DNA from 3 places in the Paenibacillus sp. FSL R10-2771 genome. Region 3 is predicted to be linked to each of the others. Evidence: predicted binding sites of a transcription regulator. Region 3 holds the regulator's gene; each other region holds the start of a gene.

Region 1 (10,231 bases), 4.0 Mb from region 3:
CCATTCCGGATAGATGGAACGGTAGAATGCCGCCATACTTCTGATAGTTGCCTGCGGGAAGAAATAAGGACTGTCCGGCATGAAGATCAGCCTGCGCTTCACCTCAGGAGCTTCGAACACCGGCTGGCCGTCTATCTTGACACTCCCTGTTTCAGGACGATAGATGCCGGCGAGTGTCTTCAGCAGCGTTGTTTTACCGGCCCCATTGGAGCCCAGCAAGCCGTATATGGCCCCTTTATGTACAGTCAGCGAAATGTCTTCAACAGCCTTTTCCTCCTGGAAAATCTTGCTCACTCCGCGTATCTCAATCATGGCTGTTCTCCTCTCTTCTCTTATCCAGCGCCTGGCGGTACAGCGCACTCATCTCACTCTCCGTGAATCCGAGGTAGACTGCCTCCGCCATCAGCCGCAGCAGCTCTTCCTTCAGCTCTGCCCGTTTGCTCTCATTCTGTCCGTGCTGCAGCGGGGCTACGAAATTGCCTTTGCCCTGCAGTGAATAGATGTAACCTTCCCGCTCCAGCTCCCTGTAGGCTTTCTGGATCGTATTGGGATTCACCGTAAGCTGCGAGGATAAAGCCCTCACTGAAGGCAGTTGTTCATCCGCCTGCAGAATACCATGCATAATCATCTCTTTGACCTTACCGGTCAGCTGTTCATAGATCGGCTTGCGGCTGCGTACATCGAGTTCGAACATGACAGTCCTCCTTTCATATGATGTTTCACAGGCTGTCAAGGTGTATTAACTGTACTACTATTATTAATACAGTTGCGGTTATATGTCAATCATTAACATACAAGCATTGATTGAACCTTAACCAGCGCTTTTCCAGCGAGTCGGCCGGGTAAACCGTTTCACTCCATGCACAAAAAGAACCCGGGCCACAAGAGGACCCGGGTTAGACGATATGCCGGCCCGTTTCGAGCCCGGTGCAGGTGCAAGTGCAAAACTACCAGCCCCGGGGCTGCTGCTGGGTAATACAGTGAATATTCCCGCCGCCCAAGGCGATCTCACGGGTATTGACCTGCACCACCGTGCGGTCTGTGAATAACTGCTGCACGGTCTCCAGCGCCTCCCCATCCCGCCTGTCCCCGAATGCCGGCATTACCACTCCGCCATTGCAGATATAGAAATTCACATAAGTCGCAGCGAATGTTGTACCTGAGGCACGGCTGTAGCTGCCGCTGGCCGGGTCGATCCATCCCGCCTCTTCATCTGTAATGATCAGCCGCTCCGGGATGTGCAGCCGGTGAACCTCCAGTTTGCGCCCGCGGGCATCCCTCTGCCGGATGAGCCGTGAATAGGCTTCGTGCAGCACCTCATATTGCGGATCTTCCCGGTCGTCCGTCCAGCTCATCACCACTACGCCCGGCTTCACAAAAGCGGCCACCTCATCAATATGCCCGTCCGTCTCATCATCGCTCATTCCTCGGGGCAGCCAGATAATCTTGTCTACGTTCAGCGTATCGCGCAAATAACCCCCGATCTGCCTTTTGGACAGATGAGGGTTGCGGTTCTTATGCAGCAGACACTGCTCAGTAGTTATCAGCGTACCTTCTCCATCCACATGAACAGCTCCGCCCTCAAGGATGAAATGCCGCAGGTCATAATAGTCCAGCTTCTCGATCTCCAGCACCTTCCGCTTCACCAGCAGATCCTGGTCCCAGGGAAAATACAGCCCTCCGTCCAGTCCGCCCCAGGCGTTGAACCCCCAGTCAATTCCCCTTACCCCGCCGCTGCTGTTCACTACAAAGGTCGGGCCGATATCCCGCATCCACGCATCGTTCGAGGAGATCTCCACCACACGTACCTGCGGCGGCACAAGTGCCCGGACATGCTCATATTGGGCACTGATGGTGCCTATCGTTACAGGCTCAAACTCCGCAATCGCTGCCGCCACTCTGGCAAAAGCAGCCTGCGCCGGCTTCGCCCCCAGCCGCCAAGTGTCCGTCCGGGTCGGCCAGAGCATCCATGTCCCCTGATGCGGCTCGAATTCTCCGGGCATACGGTAGCCGTCTTGTCTGGGTGTACTGGTAATTCTGCGTGGCATAAGCATCCCTCCCGGCACTTGAACAGGATGGGGACCGCAGAGAACGCTGCCCGGCATCTCGTCCTGTTCCAATTTATGCGGGGCCGGGACTTATTGCTACGATTCGGAACACCGGTGAACAAAATAATCACTGTCCAGTTTCGCAAACAATTAATTTTCGTTGTTATAAGAATAATATTATTTTAGGGATTCCGCCAGACATAGACAAACAGCTGTAGAGATACGACACACTAATTATCAAACGCTGCCCCGCCGCTGTCTGCGTTCATCACTGAATAAAGCTGCGGCGATGCCGGGCAGGATCAGGTAACTTGCGAACTTATAAGTCTGGCTGAAAGCATCTACGGCAGCCTGCTGCTGCACATCCGCTCCAGGTATCACCCGTATGTTAGCGGAGCCCGCTGCTCTCAGCTGCCCGGCTGTATTATGCTGCAGCACGGTGACGATAATGGCCACGCCGATTACACTGCCGAGTGACTTCGCCATATTGGTTACCCCTGAAGCAATACCCACCTTGTCTTCAGGAACGACCCGGATCGCAGAAGACATCACAGGTGCCATCGAGAGCCCCACGCCGAGGCCGACCAGCGCGAGCCGGAGCATCACCGCGCCCAGTGTAGAGCCGGCGTGCAGCCCGCTCATGGAATAGGTGGCACCGCCTATCAACACCATGCCTGCTGCAGCAAACCGGCTGCTGCCATATTTCGCAGACAGCGGTCCGGAAATGGCTGAGCTGGCGATGGAGCCGACTGCCATCATGGAGAGAACAAGGCCCGCCTTCAGTTCCGACACCCCCATCACCCGGGTCAGATAAAAGGAGGTCAGCAGCGAAACATTCATCAGCGCCGCACCTAAGATGATCATAGAAACCGATGTGCTGTTGAATGCTCTGATCCTTAGTAATGACAAGGGCAGCATCGGCTCCTTCCCCTTGTACTGCGTAATAAAAAAGAACACCACAAACAATACTCCCGCAGCCAGCAGCGCTAGGAAAATCCGTGAGCTCCAGCCGTAATCCTGCACTTTGATCAGAGCATATGTAAGGAAGAACATCCCTCCGGTGATCCCCAGGATCCCGGCGTAATCTATGGAACGGCCCGCTGTGTTATCCCGCGATTCCTTAATGAATATGGCCGTCAGCACAATACTCAGCAGCCCAAGCGGTACATTCACAAAAAAGATCCATTCCCAGCTCAGCTTCTGTGTCAAAATCCCGCCAAGCGCCGGGCCGCTTGCAGCCGCCACCCCGGAGACCGCACCCCAGATGCCGATAATCAGGCCGTGCATTTCTTTGGGAAAGGTTGTGGTAGTCAGCGGAATCGTGACCGGCACAATCACCGCACCGGCCAATCCCTGAATGACTCTAAGTGCGATAAGCATACCGAGTGAAGTAGAGAGACCCGCCAGCAGGGAGCTCAGCGTAAACAACGCCACTCCGATGAGGAACACCTTCTTCCGCCCGAACTGATCGGCCAGACGGGAGGCGGTGAGAATAAAAACGGCGAATGCCAGATTATAGCCGTTCATCACCCAGGAGACTTGTGCTACACTTCCGCCGAAATGACGTGTCATCTCCGGCAGGGCAATATTAATAATCGTGGTATCCAGCAGCGCCATGAAAAAGCCCAGGACTATTGCCGTAAAAGATAACGCTCTTCGTGTTCTAACGCCCATCTCCATCACCCTTCAAAATATGAAATAAAGTTCATATTCGCATTATATGAACCAAAGTTCATATTTGTCAATCACAAAAAAACGAACCAGGGTTCAACTTTTATTGACAGCTTAAAACGGTTCCTCTAGAATTCGTACTATAAGGGGGACCTTAAGACATGGGTGAAATCGAGGACAAAGTTAGAACTCCGCAGCAGGAGCGCAGTATCAGAACCAAGGAAGCCATTATCCGGGCGGCAATGAAGCTATTCTCGGACAAGGGCTTCCATCAGACCAATACCAAGGAAATCGCAGCGGCGGCCGGGGTATCCACAGGCAGCTTCTATTCTTATTTTATTGATAAAAGAGCCGTATTCATCGATGTTCTCCATATGTACGGCGATGACCTTCTGGCCAGGATCGATGCTTCAATGTCAGAGATTAATTTCGAAACGATCGGCCGCTCCGAGCTGATTCTGCATCTGATAGACACCCTTCTGCTCTCGCATAAGGCGTTTATCGGATATCATAAAGATCTGAGCATCATGTACCACAGTGATGAGGTCATCAAGCAGCTGATGGATGCCCAATATGAAACAGGCCGGCTCAGAACGCTTAAGTACCTGCAGATGGGTCAGGATGAATTGAAGACTGAAGACGTTGAGGCAGCTTCCGTAATTGTGTTCGAAGCGGTGAGCGCGATCGTCGATGTCATTTCCTTCTCCCCGCAGCGGATTGCCGTGGACCGGTTGAAGTCGGAGCTGGTCAATATGCTTGTCCAATATCTGTACAAGTAGCGCCTCCGTTACTCTCGTGCTAACACATCTGGCCGCTGATTCAGCCGGCGCGGACCTGCATTGTTGTACTTTATGCAGGATTTCCGGCGATTCGGCGGGCCGCAAAAAAGAGCAAGCGGCCGGAAACCTCCCGCAGCTTGCTCTTTTGCATTCAAATCCTTCTGATTACCGTTTATCCTTCCAGAAATTCACCGGCTCCATATCCTTTGTAATGACCTGGAAGGTGTAGCTATCCTTCTTAAGCGCTTCTAGCAGACGCGGCAGCACCTTGAGGGTGGCCTTCTGATCATGCATCAGAATAACCGGATTGGTCTTCGACTTCTTCAGCGTGTGAACCTGCTCCATTACTGTATTGTAGATCTTGTCACTGTCCTCTTTGTATCTCCAGTCACTCGAATCCACATTCCAGTCCCAGAGATGATAGCCCTGACCCAGCACCTTATCCCGGAAAGACTTGGTGAAATACGGTTTGCTTCCGTAAGGCGGCCGGATTAGCGTTGTAGTAGCACCCGTCAGCTTCTTAAGGACAGCATTATCGCCCGACATCTCCGCCAGTGCCGCAGCCGGGGAAGCATAGAATTTCTCCTTGCGGTGTGTCATGCCATGAAGCCCCAGGCCGTAGTCCTCCTTCACAATCCGCTTCACCTGCGAAGGATATTTGTTCATATTATTTCCCAGCATGAAGAAGGTTGCCTGCACCTCATACTTGCTTAAGATATCCAGCAGCTGGGAAGTCGTCGCCGACGGGCCGTCATCAAAAGTAAGATACACGGTTTGTCCCGGCTTGCCGGGTTCAGCGGATGGCGCAGGAGCCGCAGGCACTGTTTCCTTCGGCTTCAGCTCTGCTGCATACTGGGTGACAAAGGCTTCATCCGTAAGCCCCGCCGAGCCGTCCTTCACCCGGAGTAAATATTTATCCCCCGCAAAGGATATGATATACCCAAGATACCCGCTTACTTTCAGCGGAACCATAAGTTTACCGTCCTGCAAAAAAGTGCTCACAGGCACCACTGTGCCATCTTTGAGCACAGCGCCGGCATCGCCCTGCAAGGTCAGCGAGCCGGAGCCGCCAGACACCAGAACTCCGTCGGTCAGGCCGGTAAGCGTCCATTTTAATTCATCGGCCAGAGCACGCAGCGGGACATAGTAAGTGCCTTTTACAGACACGACTTCTATACCGCTCAATTTATCGTTGATCCCGAGCTTTAGTACATTAGTCTTACCTTCAGCGTTAGCAGGGATCTGTACAAGACCCGTAATCAGGAATAAAGAGAAGAATAACAGCATTATTTTTTTAATGGGCACAGCAGCAATCTCCAATCTATGTATATTTGTCTATTACTTTATCACACATAGATATAACGTAATTTGAGAGATTGTAACCGCAAGCTAAAATATTGTTACCCTTTTTGCAATGAGAAAATGATTATTCAGCTTTTTTTCTGAAATACGACAATTCGCGTCGAATGCTGTCACAGCAAGCAATATGCGGTTAAATCACATCTTTTTGACCCAAAATAAATGTGACAAAATTAATAACAATTGTGCAATCTTGAACAAAGTTTGAACAACCTTAAAATTAGCTTAAACTGCGCCACTACAGTGATCTTTATCATACCTTTAAGTAGTTGTAACAATTTGATCACACATATTTAACTTGTTCGCCATTTTTAAGGTCTTTTTTAGCCTAATATACAAAATATGTATTTTGCATTATGGGTAAGTAGTTCTTACTATAGATACAGGTTAAGTAGTAAGACCGTTAATGAACGGCGAATGAAAAGTAGTATTGAAGGAAGGAGTTCTATATGAAAAAAAAGGGACCGTTATACGCTTTGTTTCTAAGCCTGATCCTTCTCCTGCCGGGATGCAGCTCGATCGCTGTTCTGAACCCGAAGGGGCCGTCTGCAAGGACGTTATCGGACACCATCATTCTCTCCATTGTTGTAATGCTTGGTGTTCTGGCAGTTGTCTACATCTTATATATCTTTGTTCTGGTGAAATACCGGGCGAAGAAGAGTAACGAGGGTTACATTCCTGAACACGAGGAGGGCAACAAGGTACTTGAAGCGATCTGGATTATTATCCCGATCATTATCGTCGCCTTCTTGTCAGTTGTAACCGTCAAGACAACTACCGAGGTTGAGAACGTGGCCGCGGATTACAAAGATCAGACACCGCTGGTCATTTACGCATCATCCTCCAACTGGAAATGGCATTTCAGCTATCCGGAGGAAGGCATTGAAACGGTTAACTACGTGAATATGCCTGTGCATCGTGCAGTTGAATTCAGAATGTACTCATTCGGCACCATTACCAGCTTATGGATTCCACAGCTTGCCGGACAAAAGTACGCCATGAGCGACATGCTCACCACGCTTCACCTTTCTGCTGATACCGAAGGCTCTTATATCGGAAAGAATGCCAACTTCAGCGGTAAAGGCTTTGCCCACATGGAATTTGAAGCTCTTGTTATGAGCAACAAGGATTATGACGAATGGGTGAATGACGTCAAGGAAACCGCGCCTGAGCTTACAGAAGATGAATTCAAAGGCCTGCTCGCCACGGACTTCCTCGGACGCAAAACCTATTCATCGACCCATTTGGAGTTCAGTCCTCCCCCTGGAGACCACAGTGAACACATGAGTGGTGACGGAAGTGAGATGGATATGGACAACGGCAGTGAAGAGCATCAGGATAACAAAGAGATCCACCCTTCTCCTGAGCCGTCCAGCGGAACCGAATTTGACAGCGAACCTGATCCGGAAGTCGAACAGCCGCTGCCAAGCTCACCCGTAGATGCCGAGACTCATGATGGCCACTAGCTCTGCAAGAGCTTAACGTAACACACTGAAAGGAGCCACCCTAATGGATTTAGACAAATTTAAGGTTCACGGCGAACCCTTGATATACGGAGCCATGGTCAGCATTGCACTTGCCACCATCGGGATTCTCGTCGGGCTTACCTATTTCAAGAAATGGGGATACCTCTGGCGTGAATGGCTTACTACTGTAGATCACAAAAAAATCGGTGTCATGTATATCCTCGCGGCGCTGCTCATGCTGTTCCGCGGCGGTGTGGACGCGATGATGATGCGTCTGCAGACGGCAGCGCCGGAAATGAAATTCCTCGATGCCCAGCATTACAATGAGGTATTTACCACGCATGGCCTAATCATGATCCTGTTCATGGCCATGCCGTTCATCATCGGTCTGATGAATGTGATCATTCCGCTGCAGATCGGCGCGCGTGACGTAGCGTTCCCGCGGCTTAACGCCGTCAGCTTCTGGCTCTTCTTCATGGGGGCCATGCTGCTGAACATTTCCTTCGTTATCGGCGGATCGCCGGATGCCGGATGGTCAGCCTACTTCCCGCTGGCGAGTCTTGAATTCAGCCCGACGGTCGGTAACAACTACTACTCCCTGGCCCTCCAGATTTCCGGTATCGGGACTCTGATTACAGGGGTCAACTTTATCGTAACGATTCTCAAGATGCGCGCACCGGGCATGAAGCTGATGAAGATGCCGATGTTCACCTGGTCCGTACTCATCACCAACGTCATTATCGTCTTCGCCTTCCCGGTACTTACTGTTGCGCTTGCGCTGATGATGTTCGACCGCCTGTTCGGCTCCCAGTTCTTCACGATGGCCAACGGCGGGATGGATATGCTCTGGGCCAATCTGTTCTGGGTATGGGGTCATCCGGAGGTCTATATCGTTATTCTGCCGGCCTTCGGTATTTATAGCGAAATTATCGCCACCTTCTCCAAAAAGAACCTGTACGGATATACCTCAATGGTATTCAGTATGCTGATTATCTCGCTCCTGTCCTTCCTCGTATGGGCTCACCATTTCTATACGATGGGTCAAGGCGCAATGGTCAACAGCTTCTTCTCCATTACAACAATGGCTATTGCCGTACCTACAGGGGTAAAAATATTCAACTGGCTGTTCACCCTGCGAAAAGGCAGGATTACCTTCACAACGCCAATGCTGTATACACTCGCCTTTATTCCGATTTTCACCATCGGCGGGGTAACGGGTGTCATGCTCGCAATGGCCAGTGCCGATTACCAGTATCACAACACGATGTTCCTGGTGGCGCATTTCCACTATGTGCTCATTCCGGGTGCCGTGTTCGCCGTCATCGCCGGGTTCCATTACTGGTTCCCTAAAGTGTTCGGCTTCCGCCTGAATGAACGGCTCGGTAAGCATTCCTTCTGGTGGATCGTGATTTCCTTCAACGTAACCTTCTTCCCGCTGTTCTTCCTGGGTCTGATGGGAATGACACGCCGGACGTATACCTATTCCGAGGAATCGGGCTTTGGTCCGCTGAATATGCTGTCCTTCGTAGGGGCTGTCGGCCTGGCTATCGGATTCCTGCTGCTGGTCTACAATATTTACTGGAGCACACGTTATATGCCTAGAGACACAACAAGTGATCCATGGGATGGACGGACACTCGAATGGGCTACACATAGCCCGATGCCGGTCTACAACTTCGCAATTGTACCTACTGTGCAGACCCGCGATGCCTTGTGGTCCGCGAAGCAGGACAATATCCCGCTCTATGACGACAAAAAAATCACCAAGATCCATATGCCTAGCAATACCGGCAAGCCGTTCATTCTGGGCGTGATCTTCTTCATCCTGGGATTCTCCCTGGTATTCAGCTTATGGATTCCGGCCATCCTCTCAGGTATCGGTGTCATTGTCATGCTGGCCTTCATGTCCTTCGACCGGGATCACGGCTACTATATTTCGGCTGAAGAGGTTATCGCTACAGAAAAGAAATTGAAGCGGGGTGAGACTGTATGAAAATAGATGCGTCCAAGCCGCTCGAATATTCAACGGAAGAGAACAGTAACAAGATCTTCGGCTTCTGGGTCTTTCTCGGAGCTGAAATTCCTCTCTTCGCCACATTGTTCACTGTTTACTTCGTAATGGTCAACCGCTTTGCCAGCGGACCGAGCGCCAGCGAGCTGTTCAAAATCGGCCCAGTGCTGATCGAGACCTTCCTGCTGCTGTCGAGCTCCTTCACGATCGGCCTGGCTATCCATGCCATGCGGCATGGCTATAAGAAAGCGATGATGGTCTTCATGGCCATCACGCTGCTTATGGGCCTCGGCTTTATCGGCATTGAAATTGACGAGTTCTTCACTTACGTCCATGAGGGTGCGACCCTGCAAACCAGCGGTTTCCTCTCCAGTCTGTTCGTACTGCTCGGAACGCATGGTGCCCACGTCAGCTTCGGCTTCCTGTGGGGAGCGGGAATCATGATTCAGCTGTGGCGCCATGGCATCACACCGGCCACCGCCAACAAGGCTTTTATCTTCTCCCTGTTCTGGCATTTCCTGGACGTTGTCTGGATCTTTATCTTCAGCTTCGTCTACCTGAAAGGACTGATGTGACATGATGAAGCAACTGTTCCCAATTCGCCATGTGATGGGTTATCTGGCCTCTCTGGTCCTTTCTGCCGCTGCGCTGATTGTCATCTACGGAGATCTCTCCTCCGGGGCCAATATGGCCGTGCTGCTTATTACAGCGCTTATCCAGGCTTCTCTGCAGCTGTTTGTATTCATGCACATCGGGGAATCGGCCGACTCCAAGAAAGAGCTGTACATCAACATCGCCTATGCACTGTTCGTGGGTCTGGTTACCATCTTCGGAACCCTGTTCATCTTCGTGTGGGGCTGGTACTCTTAAACTTTATGAGGGGCGGGAACGCCTCTT
Region 2 (10,231 bases), 160 kb from region 3:
TTCTTCCTGCTTGATTGCTACCTGACCGTTGGCATAGGTGACCGTTGCATCAAAAACCTCAGAAAGCACCCGGAGCGGCACCAGCATTCTTCCATTCACCAGTCTCGGAGCCGCGGCCAGCGTGAACGGCTGCTGATTCTTATAGGCTGCGGTCGAGCCCGCCGTTAGACTCAGCGTAATGGTTCCTTTGGAGATTATGATTGCTTTATTATTCCCCGGAACAATCATCCCGCCCAGCTCATCCGCCACGAAGCGGAGGGGAACATACACCGTACCCTGATCATTCACTGGCTGCACATCAAAATTCACCAGCTTCCCATTGACTGTAACCGTAACCGCCGGCTGATCCGCCGGAGCTGCGTAGCCTGTCCCCGCCCCCGTTAAACTCAGCAGCAGAGGGGCAATAACGAACCATTTTCTCAATGAACACACCTCTTTGAACTCAATTTCTGAACAAACAACTCTTATGTATTCTACACCCTTCTTCTTCATTCTTCCATAATATCAAAGGATCACCATCCTGAAGATCGGCTTACACACACAATCTTCACTTTACAATTACTTGTATATGGTTTATTTTAACATTAAGTATTCACTGAATGTTGTTGTATGTCAGTCAACATTCAGTATTCAAAATAATTAACTGGAGGACATGATGAACCATTCTTTGCAGGAGACATTACTGAAGAATATCCGCTTTGCTTACAACGAAGCAATCGAGCTTGTGATTTCCATGGGAATGCTTGCTTGTGAGGACCAGATCTCAGATTTGGCAGAGGATTATAAAATTGAAGCAGATGAGCTGCTTGGAGCCTATCTTGATGATGCGCGCAAGCGGTTATCCCCCTTCTTCACCCGAGAGCTGCTGTTTTTTTTCCGTTATGACCTGCTTCATCATGCACTTGATTTCCCGTTGTATGAATCCATCTTCACTCATCGGGAAGTGCTAACTGCAGAGGCGTTGATTAACCGGCTGGATAACAGCCCTGCGGAGCATATCGTTGCAGAGATGGTCTACGGCGTCTACAACGATAACCTGGAAGCGCTACTCCAGGGCAACGACTGGGAGCTGGTCAAGAAGGATCTGAAGAAGCTCTCTGAACTGGTGACTGCAACAAAACCGCAGCCCGAGGTTGCTGAAGCCCATGCGCCGCTGCTTGAATGTCTCGCTAATCCGCAAGAGACCAAGCTGCGCTTCCTGCAGCTATTGCGTCAGTTCAATCAGGATGTCTTCATTCACTGGAAAGACCGGATCCGTGAGCTTTCTGAGCAGGCTTCCCGCAGGTATGAGGCTCAATTCCGCAGCAACCCTGAGGTTTTCATTCGTGAAATCCACAATAATGAACCTTCGCTGTTTGACTTCCCCGTCACCTTCCATGTCAGCTTTGTTTTCCAGGTGGCAAATGGCTTTTACAATTTCCACACCGATGCCGGGCAGGTCGGCTGGGTCATCTTCGGCATTAATAATGAACGGGTGCACGGCCCCGCCGCTGACCGGGAGAAAACCGAACTGTTTCTCAAAGCCTTATCGGATAAACGGCGGCTGGATTTCCTGCTGTTACTCAAGCAGCGTCCGCATTACGGCCAAGAGATTGCTGCAGCGCTAGGCATTACACCGGCTGCTGTGAAGTATCATTCCAACTTCCTGTTCTTTCTGGATCTGCTCGATGTCGAGCGGGTGGATCACCGGCTGTATTACGTGCTTAGAACCGATACTTTGCGCAATCTGCTGGCCTTGATGGCTAAAGTTATGCTGGACAAAGATCAATTCATGAGTTGATAACTGGAGGGGTTCACTTGAACAGGATCACGAATACCGCGGCAACGCCGCTGGATGAACCGCCCGCCGCTGCCCAGAGTACATTTATACGTTTGCTGCAGCTAGGCAAACCTTATACAGGCTGGTATATCATTCTGTGTGTTCTGGCAGCGGTCAGCTCACTCACAACTGTAGGTTTGGCTGAGTCCCTGCGGCGGATTATCAATGCGGCCACCAACCACAACACCTCCGGTCTGACAGCCGGAATGACCTTTGCTGCTGTCATCGTAGTTACAGATGCCGGAGTCCACTTTCTGAATACATATCTCTCAGGTCTGCTTGAGATCAAATCTACCTCGAAACTCCAGATGTCCATGCTGACAAGAATGCTGAATGTCCGGATGAAGGATCTGGACCGCTATCATTCCGCCGATCTAATCAGCCGGATGAATGACTCGGCTCCAGCCGCACAGCAGGGAATAAACCGGAAGACGATTGAACTGATCAGCAATCTGCTACAAATCATCTTTCTGCTCACTTATCTGCTGTCTCTGCAATTTGCTCTGACACTGGGAACAATCATCATCTGTGCGCTGGTTCCGCTGGTTATGCTCCCCTTCACCTCACGGCTCCGCACCATGAATGAGCAGCGTCAGAGCATTGAGAGCGCCCAGCAGGCATTCATCCAGGATTCGATGCAGGGCGCTGAGGTGGTGCGTGCCTTCTCCCTTGCTCCCCGTCTACTCGGGCAATTCACCAGCAGAGTCCGGCAATACAACACAGTCCACCTGCCGCTCTCTCGGGTAGAAGCTGTAGGTTACAATATGCCTCTGGCTGTTATCCTGGGCGGATTACTGTATGTACTCTCCTATGGCGGCTATCTTGTAATTGGGGGGCGGATTGATGTAGGCGCCGTTGCTGCTTTTCTCATTTGCTTTGAACAAATTTCGAATCCGGTATCGCGGCTTGCCAACCTGTGGACAGAACTGCAGGCTTCGCTGGCACAGGGGAAGCGTTTATTTGAGATCATGGATTTAACCGAAGAAGGCATCAGCCCTGCTAATTCGGGTACCGCAGGGCATCTGGCTGAAGCATGGGATACCGTTAATCTGCCCGTTGCCGGACAGCTGCCGCTCATATTCAACAATGTCAGCTTCGGGTACGGACAAACGAAAGTAATCACTGAAACTCAGCTGCGGATTGAGCCAGGTAAGGTTACCGCTTTCGCTGGTGCCAGCGGGAGCGGCAAGAGCACGATTCTTCAGCTAATGCTTGCAGCTTATGTACCTGACGGAGGAAGCATTTATCACGGCAGCACGCCCCTACATACGATTCCTCCGCGCAGCTGGCGCAGCCGTATCGCCTATGTATCCCAGGAGCCTTATCTGTTCTCCGGAACTCTATACGAGAATATTGCCTGGGGACGGCCGGAAGCCTCCCGGGAAGAGGTGATAGCCGCCGCACAGAATGCAGGTATCCACGAGTTCATTATGCGGATGCCGCAGGAATACAATACTCTCATCGGTGAGCGAGGGCTTACCTTATCTGGAGGTGAACGCCAGCGTCTATCGATTGCTCGCGCCTTCGTCCGTGAACCGGGGCTGCTGCTGCTTGATGAACCTACTGCTGCCCTTGACAGCCATAATGAAGAGATTGTCCAGCAGGCATTGAAGGCCCTGATGACGAACCGGACAACGGTCGTAGTCGCCCACCGGCTCTCAACTATTAAGTACGCTGATCATATCTACTTCATGGAGGCCGGAGCAATTGTTGAACAAGGGACCCATATGGAGCTGATGGCGCTGCAAGGTAAATATCACGCAATGGCCCAGGCGGGCATTCAGACAGAGGCTGCTGCCGGAGGAGGACTGCAAAATGAATACTAAATCATCATCATCCGGCCGAATCCGGCTCGGGGAAGCCCTCCAGCGGCTGCTTCCTTATGTCAAGCCATACCGGCTCGGCTTTCTGGCAGCAATAGTGCTGCTAATGGCCAGGCTTGCACTGGATATCGGATTTGCTACAATTCAGCAGGTTTTCATTGATACGATCAACAGCACGAACATGCAGTCACTGACACGGATAACCTTAATTTGTTCACTGGCCTGCTTCCTGATTATTCTCTGTCTTATGCTGCAGCATTACTTCCGCTTCACCGTGCACAGCCGGATGGCCTGGGATTTCCGGGCGAAGCTGTTTGACGCGAGCCACCGGCTGCCTTACCGCCAGCTGGAAGCCATGCACTCCGGGGATCTGACCTCCCGGAATACCAAGGATGCCGGAGCGGCCATGGGGATGATTAGCAGTCTGGTCTACGATCTGGGTTATAATCTTCTGCTCTGCCTGGTTGCATTTCTGTATTTGGCCAGCCTGGATGTCTGGCTTGCACTCCTTGCACTTGGAACGGGCCCCGTTGTCTTTCTGTCCGGCCGTTTCTTTGACCGCAGACTGCGTAAGCTGTTCACGGAAATCTATGCCCAGGAAGCCTTGCTGCGGGGAATCCTGCAGGAGACCCTCCAGGGGATGAAGGTTATCCGTTCGTTTTCACTGGAGAATACGCTGCTGGGCAGGTATGCAGCTGGACGCGAGCAGTTGAACCGGCTCCAGAAGCAAAAAACTCTGTTAAACGCACTGCTCTGGCATTCTTCAGCCTTCATCAACAATGCAGTAATGATCAGCTGTGCGGTACTAATTGCCCGGTCAGCGCTCCGTGGGGAGACTTCGGCAGGGGAAGTGCTTGCCTTCATCATCCTGATGGGACGTGTTCAGTGGCCATTCGTCCATATGTCGCAGACTTGGGGCGGGGTACAGGAATCACTCGGGGCGGCTGACCGTGTATTTGAGATTCTTGATGCTCCCCGGGAAGGGGCAGCATCTGGCGATGGACAGGATACTGCTACCGTATCCGCTGCGGTAGCCGCCGCTGAAGCAACCGCCTTGGCGGAAGCTGCTGCACTAAGCATACAGGGGCTGCACTACAGCTTCGAGGGACCCCAGTCCAGGGAGGGAAGCTGTCTGAGCGGGATCCATCTGGAGCTGAAGCATGGCGAGACGGTTGCTGTTGTCGGCCCCAGCGGTTCGGGCAAGACGACACTTGTACGGTTGTGCTGCGGACTCTATGAACCGGAGGCCGGCAGTATTACCGTGTGCGGTTATGGTGTGCATGATCACCTGGAGGCGGCGCGCCTGAGGATCTCCTATGTGCCGCAGAATCCTTACCTGTTCTCCGGCAGCATCCGGGATAATCTCGCGTTCAGCGCTGAACATGCCAGCGATGAAGAAATCCGGGAAGCTGCCCGCCTGGCAGGTGCAGATGAATTTATTATGCGGCTGCCTGAAGGATACGACACGCTGATCGGTGAACACGGCTCTACTTTATCAGGCGGTCAACGGCAGCGCCTCGCCATCGCCAGAGCTTTTCTGCGTAATGCCCCGCTCCTGCTGCTGGATGAAGCTACTTCAGCACTCGACAACGAGTCCGAACGGCTGGTTCAGCAATCGCTTGATCTGTTGATGAAAGACCGGACCACCCTCGTGATTGCCCACAGGCTCTCAACGGTAAGGGAGGCTTCGCGGATCATTGTTCTGGATCATGGAAGAATTGTTGAAGAAGGCACACATGATGCGCTCATTGAACAGGATGGGCTCTATGCGGAGCTGTATCATTTACAGTTTAGAACAGCACCGGTTGAAGAATTGGAATCCGCATCCTATGCGAAATCCCTTACTTCAGTATTACCGGCATAACATCAGTTCTCCCGGGAAAACAAATCACAATTACAGACGAAGACCCCGAAGGTCCGTGTCACCACGGCGGCCGGAGTCTTCGTCTCTTTTCAGACTCAAATAGAAATGTTGTACGTTTTGCAACTTTGATACTTAGATACCCGGATACTCGGGAAGATTGTTGTATGAAATGCAGGAATTCTCCCAATTAACGGCTTGTTCACGGAGGAATGCTGCATTGTGTACAACAATTTGCGATTAGGGCTGATATTACAAGGGAATTGTTGTATTTCGTGCAACACTCCCGCCATTGAAGGTTATGCGAAGCCCCTGCACTTTTTATTTTGAACCACCTAGCGGAATCGCCCCGCTGTCTCTGGCGTCTGTTATGATTTTGGAAGCGGCCACTTCCCCGTCCTCATCAAACCCTTCAATCTCAAACGGGACACCCGCCGTAACCGGCTGAAAAGCGAACCAAATCGTCCGGTCTGATCCGACTTTAATCAGCTTCGCTTCGGATGTATCCGTTCCTGCCTCCTTCTGCTCGACTGTAATATGCTGAATGGACGGGTTCAGAACATCTCCGATCACCATGGGAAATGGAGTCGAAATATGCTCCAGTTCAGGAAAACACATATAATTTATTGCAGAGCTCTCCGGACCTCCGCCCATTCCGTAGCCGCCTCCCCATACCCACTTCCATCCGAGCCAGGTTTTGCGGACATACTCTACTTGAAGATTACTGCTGCCTTGCTGCCCCGGCCGGGTAAGAAATACCAGCACCCCTCTGGCTGCAGGCTCCTGATGAATTACAGTCATCGTGTCAGAGGCGCGGAACAGCCGGACAGCTTCTTCCGGACTTTTGCCAAGTGGAATCTGGAGGGTCTGGTCCATTCCGAGTGAGCGGGACATCCGCTGGTCAGACCATCCGCCCGGTCTTTCATACATATACAAAAGTAAATAGAGTACGGCTACGGAAGCTAGAATCACTCCGGCAGCCATTCCCAATCTCCGGCTATTCTTCATGAATAATTGCATCCCCTGTCCCATGTGTTTGCGCTTACAATACCTTCCATAATACTATAGAATATTTCAGCGCAGAATACAAAAAAGCCCGTAGAGCAAGCCCCAAAGGGCCTGTCTACAGGCTGTTTGCAATCCATTCTAATATTGTAACTGCTATATTAGGTTTGAATTATTTAACTTCATTTGCTCCGGTTACTTTGCCTTCGATCACAGCAGTAGCCTTCACATCTTCACTTGCATAGTACAGGTTACCGTCGATAGTAGCATCTTTGTACAGGTTGAATCCGTTAGCTTCTACATATACGTCACCTTTGATTGTACCGCCTTGAACGCGGAAGTTCTCGCTCTGTACAGTTACTTTAGGTGCTGTCAGTGTGTAGGTAGCTGTAACCTTGTGATCTGCATCTTGTGCATACAGGGCAAGCTTACGGTAGATCGCTGCAGATGCATCGCCTTTGTCATGGAATTCACCGGCTACAACAACATCTTTGTCAACGGTCAGATCGTTCAGGATTGCTACAATCCAGTTGCCGCTTTCGCTTACAGCAGCAGTGAAGGCATCTGCCTGGTTAACAATCGAAGCTGTGCTTTTTGCATCAGTCTGCTCTGTGGCTGGAGCTGTTGTTGCTGCTGCACCTGCATTATTAGCTGCGTTATTATTATTCGATCCACAACCCGACAACAATGCTGCTGATACCCCTGCTACTACTAGAACTTTGAATAATTTCATTTTTAATTCCCCCTGTTTCTTTTAATTAACTTTATTATATATTAAAATTTTTATGATAACAACGTGATAGTTTTCACAATATTGTGTCTTTTTTCACAAAGAAACATTTTAATTGTTTCATATCGTGCAAAATGCAGGTATTTCATGCTTATTTGTCTAATTTTGTTCGCGAACCCTCAGCGGCTCCAGCGGCTGATCCTTTCAATTCTAAAGCCTCCCACTCCTCTCTAAGCAGCCCCATTCGAATAGAATCGTAGAACTGCCCATCGTAGTAACGGCATTTCCGGAGTCTTGCTTCCATCGTCATGCCTAATTTCACCCCGGTCCTGATCATCCGCTCATTCCCGGACCATGTGGTATAGCCTACACGGACCAGCGGATACGCATTGAACAGATGACCGATCCACAGTCTGAGAGCTTTAGTCCCGTAACCGCTGCTCCAATATGCCGGATCATAGATGATAATACCCATTTCCAGCCAAAGGGATGGCTCATGCTCCCAATAGTAACTGACGTCGCCAATAACCCCGCCCTCTACTTCTATTACCCAATTTTTTCCGCGTCCAACAATCTCCGCTCTGTTCCCATAATACTCTTCCCACGGAATCCGCTTGTGTTCGTAGTAAGGTGCATCCCATTTCTTCCACTCCGGTGCTTCCTCTTTGTGTGAGAGCTCCCACAGTCTGAATAGATCCCCTTCAGCTATCGGCCGAATCTGCAATTCATTTTCCTGATACATAGATTTCCTCCGTTGCCGCTAATATTTTACATACTGATATTATATTAACTGAACTGCTGAAGCTGTTGCTGGTAGTGAACATTTATAATTAAGGAATACTGAATGTAACGGCTGCTGTAAACTTTTCACGGAGCTTAGCGTTGTATAGGGGAAGGGGGCAGGACATGGCCAAAGAAACCATTCATCACTTTCTGCAGCAAGCCGGAACTTTGCTATACCGGTATTTGAGGAAACGCGGACTCGCCCGCGAGGATGCTGAAGATATCGTTCAGGACACCTGTTATAAATACTTAACCTATCAGGATGGTATCGGCCCGAAACAAGTCATGGGCTGGATGTTCCGTGTCGCCACCAATCAGTTCTATGATCTCAAGCGAAAAGACAAACGTCATCCGGAGGTCGATGTTGACGATATCCAGCTTCTTTCTTTAACCCATCTGCCGGAGATCCAGCTGCTGAGGCGGGAAACCGCACAGAATATCCGCGACACGCTGTCTATGCTCTCTGAGCAGCATCAGGAGCTGCTGATTCTCAAATATGAGCTGAACCTTACTTACAAGGAGCTCTCGTCCCTGTACGGTATGAATGAGAACACGCTCAAGACTCATGTTACACGCGCCAAAAACCAATTCATCAAACATTATGGGGAGGACTATTAAATGGAACAGAATCATGAACAGGACCCGTTTATTTTCGGAGGGAAAGGGGCTCAGCAGATAATCAAAAAAGCCAGACTCCGCTCCACCCTGAAGACCATTGGCATCATTGTTATCGTAACCCCGGTTATTCTCGCCGTTATCTGGTATGGCCTCTACCACTTGAGACTGAACCAGGGAGACAAGGTGCAGTCTGAGATTCTCTGGAAAAATGAGATCAGTGCACCCAATGTGCACATCAGCAACCAGTCGGTGAAATTAGACAGCTTTGGAGGCGAGACCTACAATCAGACTTACAAATGGCTGGGAAATAAACCTTATATCTGGCAGCCCATCGAGGAATCCTATAATCTGCTGGGCCACTCGACCGGCAGGTATGGCGCATTTGGAGCGATTTCTCTCCCGGAACAGCTGAGCGCAGCGTCCACACACCGTTACAACTCTGCCACCGGGGACCGGGAAATGATCTTTTATCATCCGGAGATTGATTATGATTCCTATGAGGACAGCATCAGCCAGCTGAAGCAGCTGGGAGACGATACACTTGTGGAGATGGCGTTGTCTTTTGACCAGGCCTATACGCTGGATAAGACGCAGAAGCTTCTGCCTGCCGGGATGCAGCCTGTCTGGTTATGGACGGATGCATATACTCCCTCTTATAAAAAATACCTGAAGGAAACGCGCCAGACCATCGCAGCTGATTCGATGATCATCTACGGATTTCATGGAGAGCAGTTTGCCCCCTACGGCGGTGTAAACTCCTTCATTAATAGTGTCGAACAGCTGCGGAAGCACGGCAAAAACTTCACCTGGGAAGCAGATCAGGTTCATCAGAGCCTGGCCGGGGATAATAATATTCTGGAACCGGATGATATCACAATTATTGGTGTAGTCGTAACCGGCACCGCTAAACAGCTGGAAGCTCTGCAGAATCAGGCTTATATCAAAGCCTCTACCTTCGGCGTGGTCTCTGATTCCATTACACTTCCTAATTAAGCTGTCATTCCAAGGAAGCTTCCCAGCCGGACGGTTGAATTGGACTTCTTCACTACAGCTTGAGATAATTAAGCCAATCCATCCAAAGATTACTGCAAATCCATAAAGCAAGGAAGCCAGCAGTATGGGCAGCATGATATAAGAGCTGCCCGGATGACATACCGAAAGGACACAACCATGAACCTGTCAGCACTTTCCGACTCCCTAAAGCCGCTGAATCTGCGGAGCTGTCTGATCCAGCAGCAGGGCAGTCTGATCTTTGAACATTATAGAGATCAGCGCACTTCTTCCGAGATTGCCAAGATCAACTCCTGCACCAAAAGCATACTCTCCGCGCTGGTCTGCATCGCGATGGACCAAGGCCAGCTTCCCGGTCCTTCGGCTTCTATCAGCGAATTCTTCCCGCAGCTCAGCCGCGACGCTGATACACGTAAACCGAAAATTACAGTCGGACAGCTGTTAACCATGTCTGCCGGCTTTCGCTGGACCGAATTCGGCGGAGCGAATTCCTTCCCCAAGATGACCCGTTCCTCCCATTGGGTGAACTATGTACTGGAGCAGCCGCTCGCGGATGAACCGGGAACCCGGATGGAGTATAA
Region 3 (10,231 bases):
ATGGTCTGCAGCGTGAGCGCGAAATGGAGACCTTCCAGCCGGAAGGAGACCTGACCTTCTACCGGCAGCTGGCCCTTGCTGTAGGCGACTGGGCAGAGCTGGCTCCGCCTCGGGAGGAAGGATCTGACAACCCGCTGCAGAATATTACCTTCGGGGAGTATATGGAAGAGGTAACCAAACGTCTGAAGGACACCCTTCCGCAATATGAGAGCCGTGAAGCCCAGGAACTGATGATCCAGGAGGTCATGACGGCGCTTGATCAGGATAAGCATCTGCTGATTGAAGCAGGAACCGGCACCGGCAAATCGCTGGGCTATCTGCTTCCGGCCATTTATCACAGTGTCCGCAGTAATCAGAAGGTCATGGTCAGCACGCATACGATCAACCTCCAGGATCAGCTGCGTGAGCGCGACATCCCTCTTTTGACGAGTGTTGTGCCCTTTCCGTTCAAGGCAGCGATCTTTAAGGGGAGAGGACACTATTTGTGTCTCCGTAAGTTTGAACATAGAATTAATAAAAGGGACTTCACAAGTCCCAGGGAAGAAGCGCTTACGGCCGCGCAGATGATGGTCTGGCTGACCCAGACGGAGACCGGCGATGATGAAGAGCTGAACTTAAGCGGGCGCGGCGGTGATTTCTGGGAGACCGTAGCCAGTGATACCGACTCTTGTCTGGGACGCTCATGCCCTTGGTTCAGGAAATGTTATTATCACCGGGCCAAGCATGAAGCCGGGATTTCCGATGTGGTGGTGACTAACCACTCCAAGTTATTCGCAGATGTTAAGGCCGGGCATCAGCTGCTTCCGGCTTACGAGCATCTCATCATTGATGAGGCGCATCATCTGGAGGACATTGCCGGCAAACATCTCGGAATGCAGATGAAATATTTCACCGTGGCGCATACGCTCACCCGTCTGTACAAGGACAGCCGGAGCGGACAGCTGCCTGCCCTGCGCCAGACCCTGCAGTCGTCCGGCAGTGAGCAGGCTTCGGAATGGAGCGGTGTTATCGACCGGATCTATCCGGATCTGCTTACCGTCAAGGAGTCCTGGGATACACTTAGCGACAAGCTCTTCGGCCTGCTGCCTGAACGCAGCGATGCCGGAGCCGGTGAAGCCGGCCAGCTTGTCGCACGCCTGCAGCCGGGCAAGAAGCCCAAAGAGTGGGAGGAGCTGGCTGCTCTGGAGAATACACTCCATCTCAGCTTGAGTGATATCATCCGCAAGGGTGATAAAATGCTCAGTGAGATGCGTGATACGGACAGCCAGTCCTCTTCGGACAGTCTTGTGACGGATATCGGCGGGTTGTTCAAGGACCTGGCCTCCATCCGGGAGCAGATCCGTTTCTTTATGGGACTGAATGACGAGAATATCGTCTACTGGCTGGAGGGGAGCGGCAATTACCGCGGCAAATCGCTGCAGATGTATGCCGTTCCGGTGGATGTGAGCACCCAGCTCAGGGAGCTGTTCTTCGACAAGAAGAAGAGTATCATCCTGACCTCGGCCACCTTGTCTGTGGATAAGTCATTCCAGTTCATGATAGATAATCTCGGTCTTGGTGAGGCTGCAGAGCAGGGCCGTCTGATGACAGCCCTGCTTCCGTCGCCGTTCAAATACCGTGAGCAGGCACTGCTTGTCATTCCCCGTGATTTCCCGAGTGTCAAGGGAAGCATAGGGGATGCCCGCTTTGTGGATACACTGGTCCATTCTCTGGCAGAAACTGCCGTGGCTACCCGCGGGCGGATGCTGGTGCTCTTCACCTCCTACAAGATGCTGCGCCAGGTCTATGATCCGCTGAAGGAGGCCCTGGCTTCGCAGGATATCGCGGTGCTTGGACAAGGCGTAGAAGGCGGCAGTCGGAGCAAGCTGATCCGGCGGTTCCAGGACAGTACAGCGTCAGTCTTGCTGGGTACGAGCAGCTTCTGGGAAGGTGTAGACATTCCCGGTGAAGCTTTGACCTGTCTGGCCATTGTCAGACTTCCGTTCCAGCCGCCTAATCATCCGCTGGCTGAAGCGAAGTCGGAGCTGCTCCAGGCACAGAAGAAGAATCCGTTCATGAAGCTGTCCGTCCCGCAGGCCGTAATCCGCTTCAAGCAAGGCTTCGGGCGGCTGGTCCGCACCGCGCAGGACCGCGGAATCGTTATTGTATATGATACCAGGGTAATCGAATCTTATTATGGGAAGTATTTCCTGTATTCGCTGCCCGGTCCCAAGATGGAGCATATGCTGACGGATCAGATCGTTCCGCGGATTGCAGAATGGCTTGAAGAAGGCGGGGTTTAATAATCCGTCTCCGGTTGATATTATGTATAAGTAATTATTGTTCTGAAGTCCCGTGCTCCACTGCTGCTGCCCAAACGGGCAGTAGTACCCGGAGCATGGTTCCTATAACCGGCTTATCAAGCAGCATATGCTATCAAACCTAAGTGAATGCTTACGAAGCGAGTTTTGCGAAGTTGAATCAAGCAGCATATGCTATCAAAACTTTTAGGAGGAGAAAACATGAAATCGGATAAAATATCGGAGGCCGTCGTTCGCAGACTCCCAGTGTACCTGCGTTTCCTGAACGATCTCCAAAAACGTGAAATCTCAACAGTTTCTTCTCAGGAGCTGGGACAGAAGCTTGATCTCAACCCCGCCCAGATCCGCAAGGACCTGGCTTATTTTGGTGATTTCGGCAGAAAAGGCATTGGTTATGATGTCTCTTATCTGATTGAGAAGATCAGGCATATTCTCAAGCTGGACCAGCAGATTAATGTAGCTCTGGTAGGTGCAGGTAATCTTGGCCACGCCTTGTCGAATTACAATGCTTACTTGAAGGATACGATGAAGATTACAGCTGTATTTGATGCTTATGAGCCTAAGGTAGGCCAGCAGATCAACTCGTTGACTGTTCAGCCGATGAGTGAGCTGGGGGATACCATCCGTGCACAGGGCATCCGCATCGGGATTATTACCGTTCCGGACAGTGAAGCACAGAACGTTGCTGACATTCTGGTGGATTCGGGCATTGAGGCGATCCTGAATTTTGCGCCTGTCATTCTGAAGACTCCGGCCAATATCCGGATTCATGCCGCCGATTTCACTACGGATCTGCAGAGTCTGGCTTATTATTTGCATGACGGAAAGGACGAAGCTGAAGATGAGCAGCAATAAAACCATTATTAAAAACGGGCGTTTTCTGGTGCCTGGCAGCGAAGAGCCGGTGCTGAGCGGTTATATGACCATCGAAAATGATCTTATTACTTACATAGGTGAAGATAAGCCTGTAATTGAAGAGGATGCCGAGGTTATTGACGGCAGCCGGCTGCTGTTCATGCCGGGTCTCGTCAACACCCACGGCCATGCGGCGATGTCACTGCTGCGCGGCTACGGCGATGATATGGTACTGCAGGCTTGGCTGCAGGAAAAAATGTGGCCGATGGAAGAGAAATTCACCGGTGATGATGTGTACTGGGGAACCTCTTTGTCCGTTCTTGAGATGCTGAAGGGCGGCACTACGACCTTCCTCGATATGTATGACCATATGGACCGGGTTGCTGAGGTTACCGAGCAGTCAGGCATCCGTGCTGTACTTATGCGCGGTGTTATTGGCCTTTGTCCGGAAGAGGTGCAGAATCACAAGCTCGCGGAGGCGATTGCTTTTGCCCGGAACTGGCATGGCAAGGCTGACGGCAGAATTACTGCAATGCTCTCGCCGCATGCGCCTTACACCTGTCCTCCGGAGTTTTTCATGAAGTTTGTCCAGGCGGCTCATGATCTTGATCTGCCGATGCACACGCATATGTCCGAAACGCGTCATGAAGTGGAGCAGAATGTGGCCGATTACGGCCTGCGTCCGGTCGCTCATCTGGAGAAGCTGGGAATGTTCACCCGGCCGTCCCTGATCGCCCATGGTGTTCATCTGAACGATGAAGAGATTGAGATTCTGGCCCGCCACAATGTTGGTGTATCCCACAATCCCGGCAGCAATCTGAAGCTGGCCAGCGGAGTAGCCCGTGTTCCTGAGCTTCTTAGAGCAGGAGTTAAGGTCTCCCTGGGTACGGACGGTGCGGCAAGCAACAACAACCTGGATATGTTCGAAGAAATGCGGCTGGCCGCGCTGATCCACAAAGGTGTAAGCGGTGATCCTACAGCAGTACCGGCTCCAGAGGCGCTGCTGATGGCGACCGAATATGGTGCACAGTCTATTTTCCTGAACCAGGTAGGCCGGCTTGCAGCAGGGATGAAAGCCGACTTCATTGCGATTGATATTGATCAGCCGCACTTGCTGCCGCATACCGATCTTTTGTCCCATGCGGTATATTCAGCCAGTGCCAAGGATGTGGAGCATGTCTGGGTGAACGGCAAACAGGTTGTGAAGCACGGACAATGTCTGACACTAGATGAAGAAGCTATCCGCCGCAAAGCGCAGGAAACGTTCGAGGGACTGCTTAAACGGTAATACAGGTTTAAAGGGAAAGGAAGCTGCATGTTGAAGAAGAGGAGAAAATGGCTTCCGCTGGGGATTTCCCTGGTTCTGCTCCTTCTGTTCGGACTAAGCCAGTTTTATGCCTACATTATGAAGGATCAGTGGAACGAGCGGAGTGAAGCCAAAGAGATTGCCAGAGCGCGGGCCGGCTTAACTGAGGTAACCAAAGCACAGAAATCCGTCTGGGATGAAAATGCGATATACTGGGTGCTTACCGGAAAAAATGATGCAGGAACCGAGCTGATGGTTTGGGTCCGTTTTACCAAGGAAGGCCAGCCAGCCGGAGGCGCCAACGATTTATACGCGGAGGAGCTCAGCAAAGGGACTTCTGAGGCGCAAATCCGTGATATTATAGCTGCCCAGCTTCCGGGTATTACGATTAAGCGGCTGCTGCCGGGAGTGTATAACGGAGAATATGCCTGGCAGCTGTTCTACAAAAAGGACGGCAGGTTCTATTACAGCTTCTATCGCTTCACAGACGGCAGTGCCATCGGTGAAGGGTACAGCCTGCCCAACCGGTAAGCGGCAGCAAGAATGGTCTACAGCAGGAGCGGGAGGACAGTTGAACTGTTCTCCCGCTTTTTATATTAATATAAGCCGTAATTTAAAAGGTTCTTCAAGGGAGAGAACAATCAATAACTATTCTTGGACTTGTGGCCTACTTGGAGCTATGGCTTAATAATAGGGGAGGAATAGATGAATCCATTTCGATGGCATGACAGCTGGATAGCATTAATCAGTATATACGATGATGCATACCGGATTGTCATATCGGAAGTATTCATTCCCGGCATCTGCTTCATACATAATTGACATTCAGGAGGATCATAAATTTGGAAATTCTAGCCTATTTAGATCAGGCGGTAACGTTGTTCAAAGAGGAGCTGGGGGCAAATTTGTCCGGGATTTATCTGCACGGTTCGCTGGCCATGGGCTGTTTTCATCCGGATAAAAGTGATATTGATCTGCTGATTGTCGTACACGACAAGCTGCCTGTAGAGGTCAGCCGGAAACTGGCCAAGAAAGTGATAGCTTATCACGACAGTCTGCCGAACCGGCGCGGGGTTGAGCTAACTATTGTATTGAAGAAATATTTGAAGAACTTTGTGCATCCGACGCCCTTTGAGTTTCACTTCTCGGACTTTCATCTGGACCGGTACAGAAATGATGAGCATTATCTGTGTGGCGGGTTTGAGGACAGGGATCTTGCGGCTCAATTTGCCGTAGTCTATCAGCGGGGATTTATTCTGTACGGCGAGCCTATCCGCGAAGCGTTTCTGCCGGTAGACCGCCAATACTACCTCGATTCTATCCTTGGTGATATCGGAGATGCTGCTCAGCAAATCATAGATTCTCCAGTGTACTACACACTGAATTTGTGCCGTGTGCTGTATTTTGTGCGGGAAGAAGTTGTGTCTTCCAAAAAGGAAGGCGGGGAGTGGGGCCTGCAGCATTTGCCGTCCAGCTATCACGGGCTGCTGAAGCACTGCCTTGAAGAATATAGCGGTGTGGCGAGTGACAGCAGTTACGACCCGGAGTTATTAATTGATTTTGCAGAATACATGGCCGGCGAAATCAGACAGCACCAAGCCAAGGTGTAAATTCAAACTAACAATGAGTGAAGCGGACTGAGATTCCGTTATCTTGTTCATTTAAGCCCGAAATGGGGTGTATTTGTTAATTAACGGAATCTGAGTCCGCGCCAGCGGCAGACCAGCAAAAGGCGGATTATATTGAAGGGTCGACCTTAATAAAGAGGCAAAGCCCCTTCAGCTTTGGAACTGGAGGAATTAATGCGACTCCTAAGTCCATGTCCTACAAAAGAGAGCACCGCAGGCATTTATTTGCCTACAGGGTGCTCTTTTTCGATATCCTTACCGGCAAAGCTAATTCTGTACACATTTATTGCCGATAAGAAAGATAATCTACTGAAACATCCAGAAATTAGTATCAAAAATTTTAAATATATTCACACTTTTATGTAAAATCGTATATACACCTGTGATATACTACTACTTGTATCAGGACATGCTTAAGAGCATGTCAGTCTCGGAAGGGCGCTAGACACGCTAGATTGGTCATTATTATAGATTTATGTTCGGTCATTTTTGAGAGGAGGACGTTTCTTGAAACTGCGTCTTATGCCTGTACTGCTAACGTCTCTGCTGTCCGCTGCATTGTTATTCGGTGGCTGGTATTCGTACCGCCAGTTCGCTGTGCAGGAGCCGCTGCAAAAACTTGTATCATCCTATGAGGGAGTGAAGGATTCCCATATTAGTATTAAACGCAATGAGGTCACTTTGAAACTTGATTTGCAGCCGGGCACGAAATTACGTGAGCTCGTGCAGTATGTATCCAAAGAGGGCAGCTCAGCTATCAACGGCCGCACGCTCAAATTGGATGTCGAACAGAACTCCAGCGCTTTGCTGGATGAGTATTGGGATAAAGCCATGTTCTCGGTTGCAGAGGCGATGGAGAGCCGGAAGTATACATTAATCCCTGCCAAGCTGGATGGTCTGAAGACGCAAGACAGCAAGTACAGCGGGGTTATAGCAACAACGGAAATTGATGACAAGAATGTGTATGTGAGTCTGAGCAACGGTAAAGAGAGTAAGTTCATCATTCTGCCGCGTGCGGCGGCTACGATGGGAGTGTGGAACAATGCCTAAGTATTGGAAAGAGGTCCTGGCCGGATTTGTTCCGGTCATGCTGATTTTTATGGTTTTTGTCGGGATTAACATTTTCCCTGTAATTATTGCCTTCGGCATGGTCGCTGCCCTCCTGTTTATTGCCCACGCACGCGGCGGTCTGGCGGTAAATGCAGGTGCAGATAAGAAACGTAAGAAGAATGGGCCGTCCAAGCTGACTTTTGAGGAAATCGGCGGCCAGGACAACGCTAAACAGGAGCTGCGGGAAGCACTGGACTTTCTGATCCGGCATGAAGAAATCAGCAAATTCGGGATTCGCCCGCTGAAGGGGATTCTGCTGACAGGGCCTCCGGGAACCGGTAAGACGCTGATGGCCAAGGCTGCGGCACATTATACCAACTCAGTATTTGTGGCTGCATCAGGCAGTGAGTTTGTGGAAATGTATGTCGGTGTCGGTGCAGGACGTGTCCGCGATTTGTTCAAGGATGCCCGTACCCGTGCGCTTAAGGAAAATAAGCAAAGTGCCATTATATTTATTGATGAGATTGATGTCATCGGCGGCAAGCGTGAAGGCGGGCAGCAGCGTGAATACGACCAGACGCTTAATCAGCTGCTGACCGAGATGGACGGGATCTATAACAATGAAGCCCCGCGCATTCTGCTGGTAGCAGCAACGAACCGCAAGGAAATGCTGGACTCCGCACTGCTGCGTCCGGGCCGGTTCGACCGCCACATCCAGGTGGACATGCCGGACAAGAAAGGCCGCAAGTCGATTCTCGATCTGCATGCCAAGAACAAACCGCTGCATGAAACGGTAAGCTTGGATAAAATCGCCGAGGAAGCTTATGGCTTCTCGGGTGCACAGCTGGAAAGCGTGATGAATGAAGCAGCGATTTACATGATGCGTGAGAATCTGACCCAGGTAGAGCAGCGTCATCTCTCGATGGCGATTGATAAAGTCATGATGGGTGAGAAGACCGACCGGGAAACGAATCATGAGGAGAAACAGCGGGTAGCGATTCATGAGCTGGGACATGCTATTATGGCTGAGCTGCTGCGTCCGGGAAGCGTTAGCCAGGTTACTCTGACTCCGCGCGGACAGGCTCTCGGGTATGTAAGACATAATCCGCAGACCGAACAGTATCTGTACACGAAGGATTATCTGGAGAATCAGATTATGATTGCCCTGGGCGGAGCAGCTGCCGAAGAGATGTATTACGGCGGACGCAGTACCGGTTCACGCGGAGACTTTGACCAGGCGCTGAATATTGTCGAAACAATGATGAAATCGGGACTTACCTCCCTCGGGATTGCTAATCTGCAAATGGTAACCACTGAAGAGCTGATGAAAGAGAATAGTAAAATACTGGATGAGCTAATGGTCCGCACGAATGACCTGCTGATTAAGCAAAGAAATGTATTTGATTACTCTCTTGACATTTTAATGAAGGAAGAAGTTCTCTCCGGGGAGCAATTTCGTTGTCAATTTCGTGACAGTGTCCTTTTACCGGCATAATTCTTTATGCCGGTTATTTTTTTTTACTTTTCAGACATGCTAAGATATCATTATATGTCGGGCTACATATTTTTTTCGACAGACAAGGTACAATACAAAAGTATAGATACCTGAAAGGATGGAGACTTTTAAATGAATTTTAAAAAGATCGGTGTCATCGGCGGTGGCACAATGGGACAAGGGATTGCTGAAATGCTGGCAGCCAAGGGCCTGGATGTAATGCTGGTGGAGAAAACTGCAGACAGACTGAACTACTCCTACGAAATGATCGAGACCAGTCTCGACAAACAGCTGGAGAAATGGGCCATTACCCAAGCGGAGAAGAAACTGATTCTTAGCCGTATCCAAAAAGTGACACATTTTGCTGAACTGAGCTCCTGCGATATGGTCATTGAGACCATCGTTGAAGATCTGGAAGCGAAGCAGAAGGTATTCAATCAGCTCGATCAGGTGTGTCCGAGCCACATTATCCTTGCCAGCAACACGTCAACTTTAAGCTTGACTGAGCTTGCAAGCTCGACAATGTATCCGGAACGCGTAATCGGCATGCACTTCATACATCCTGTAGCGAAGGTTGATCTGGTTGAAATCGTGCGCGGATTGAAAACTTCCGACAGCACCTTTGAAGATACCAAAACCTTTGTTGATGAGATCGTTGAGAAAAAAGGCGTAATGATCTATGAATCCCCGGGATTTGTAACCTCACGCCTCATTTGCCTGTTCATTAACGAGGCTATGCATGTGCTGCAGGAAGGTGTCGCTTCTCCTGAAGATATTGATGATGCTATGCGCATTGGCTACCAGTTCCAGAACGGACCGCTTGAAATGGCAGACCGTTTCGGTCTGGATTCTGTTCTTGCTGCACTTGAGAACATGTTCCGTGAATACGGCGAACTCAAGTACCGTCCTTCCACGATTCTTAAGAAGATGGTACGTGCAGGACAACTGGGTGCGAAATCGGGCGAAGGCTTCTTCAAGTATGACAAGGATGGTGACCGTGTATGAATATCTTAGTTATTAACTCCGGCAGTTCTTCATTGAAATACCAGCTGTACAACATGACAGATGAATCTGTACTGGCCAAAGGTCTGGTAGAACGTATCGGGATGGATTCCTCCATTCTGAACCACAAACCAACCGGCAAACAGGAAGTAACTGAAGTAAGCGAAATTCTTGAACACAACACGGCAATCCGCAAAGTGCTTGCTTGTCTGACTGACAAGGAACATGGCGTAATTGCTTCCACCGACGAGATCAATGCCGTAGGGCACCGCGTAGTACACGGGGGAGAATTCTTCAAGGCTTCCGCACTTGTAGATGCAGATGCGAAGACGAAGATCCGCCAGCTGTTTGACCTTGCGCCGCTGCATAACCCGGCTGCTATGATGGGGATTACAGCGACTGAAATTAATATGCCAGGTGTGCCTCAGGTTGTTGTATTCGATACTGCCTTCCACCAGACGATGCCTGAGAAGGCTTATATGTATGCCATTCCGAGAGTGCTGTACAACAAATACAAAGTCCGCCGCTACGGCGCGCATGGTACCTCCCATGATTTCGTCAGCAAAGCTGCTGCAGATTATCTGGACCGTCCGCT

What was found. Region 3 encodes Rex, which represses fermentation and respiration genes when NADH is low (regulators of the CRP and FNR family bind a similar motif). Its sites were predicted from a motif close to TTGTGAAATATTTCACAA; they were not measured.
Region 1: qoxA (cytochrome aa3 quinol oxidase subunit II) is a predicted target of Rex. The motif match lies at 6,041-6,058, and genes of this name have one in related genera.
Region 2: NSU14_RS10215 (polymer-forming cytoskeletal protein) is a predicted target of Rex. The motif match lies at 7,323-7,340, and genes of this name have one in related genera.

The regions. Positions count from the first base shown of each region.
Region 1 covers NZ_JBBOBM010000001.1:6,211,054-6,221,284, forward strand. Annotated here, with positions in the region: gene NSU14_RS26790 (ABC transporter ATP-binding protein) at 1-312, opposite strand, end outside; gene NSU14_RS26795 (GntR family transcriptional regulator) at 305-694, opposite strand; gene aguA (agmatine deiminase) at 948-2,048, opposite strand; gene NSU14_RS26805 (MFS transporter) at 2,286-3,722, opposite strand; gene NSU14_RS26810 (TetR/AcrR family transcriptional regulator) at 3,881-4,498, shown strand; gene NSU14_RS26815 (polysaccharide deacetylase) at 4,664-5,803, opposite strand; gene qoxA (cytochrome aa3 quinol oxidase subunit II) at 6,307-7,323, shown strand; gene qoxB (cytochrome aa3 quinol oxidase subunit I) at 7,367-9,316, shown strand; gene qoxC (cytochrome aa3 quinol oxidase subunit III) at 9,313-9,909, shown strand; gene qoxD (cytochrome aa3 quinol oxidase subunit IV) at 9,911-10,204, shown strand.
Region 2 covers NZ_JBBOBM010000001.1:2,406,584-2,416,814, reverse strand. Annotated here, with positions in the region: gene NSU14_RS10240 (DUF5050 domain-containing protein) at 1-423, opposite strand, end outside; gene NSU14_RS10235 (ArsR/SmtB family transcription factor) at 653-1,780, shown strand; gene NSU14_RS10230 (ABC transporter ATP-binding protein) at 1,798-3,645, shown strand; gene NSU14_RS10225 (ABC transporter ATP-binding protein) at 3,635-5,506, shown strand; gene NSU14_RS10220 (hypothetical protein) at 5,825-6,511, opposite strand; gene NSU14_RS10215 (polymer-forming cytoskeletal protein) at 6,681-7,241, opposite strand; gene NSU14_RS10210 (GNAT family N-acetyltransferase) at 7,390-7,980, opposite strand; gene NSU14_RS10205 (RNA polymerase sigma factor) at 8,145-8,639, shown strand; gene NSU14_RS10200 (anti sigma factor C-terminal domain-containing protein) at 8,640-9,632, shown strand; gene NSU14_RS10195 (serine hydrolase domain-containing protein) at 9,786-10,231, shown strand, end outside.
Region 3 covers NZ_JBBOBM010000001.1:2,245,762-2,255,992, forward strand. Annotated here, with positions in the region: gene dinG (ATP-dependent DNA helicase DinG) at 1-2,282, shown strand, start outside; gene NSU14_RS09520 (redox-sensing transcriptional repressor Rex) at 2,502-3,155, shown strand; gene NSU14_RS09525 (amidohydrolase) at 3,142-4,443, shown strand; gene NSU14_RS09530 (cell wall elongation regulator TseB-like domain-containing protein) at 4,471-4,992, shown strand; gene NSU14_RS09535 (aminoglycoside adenylyltransferase domain-containing protein) at 5,304-6,071, shown strand; gene NSU14_RS09540 (hypothetical protein) at 6,597-7,139, shown strand; gene NSU14_RS09545 (AAA family ATPase) at 7,132-8,634, shown strand; gene NSU14_RS09550 (3-hydroxyacyl-CoA dehydrogenase family protein) at 8,767-9,639, shown strand; gene NSU14_RS09555 (acetate/propionate family kinase) at 9,636-10,231, shown strand, end outside.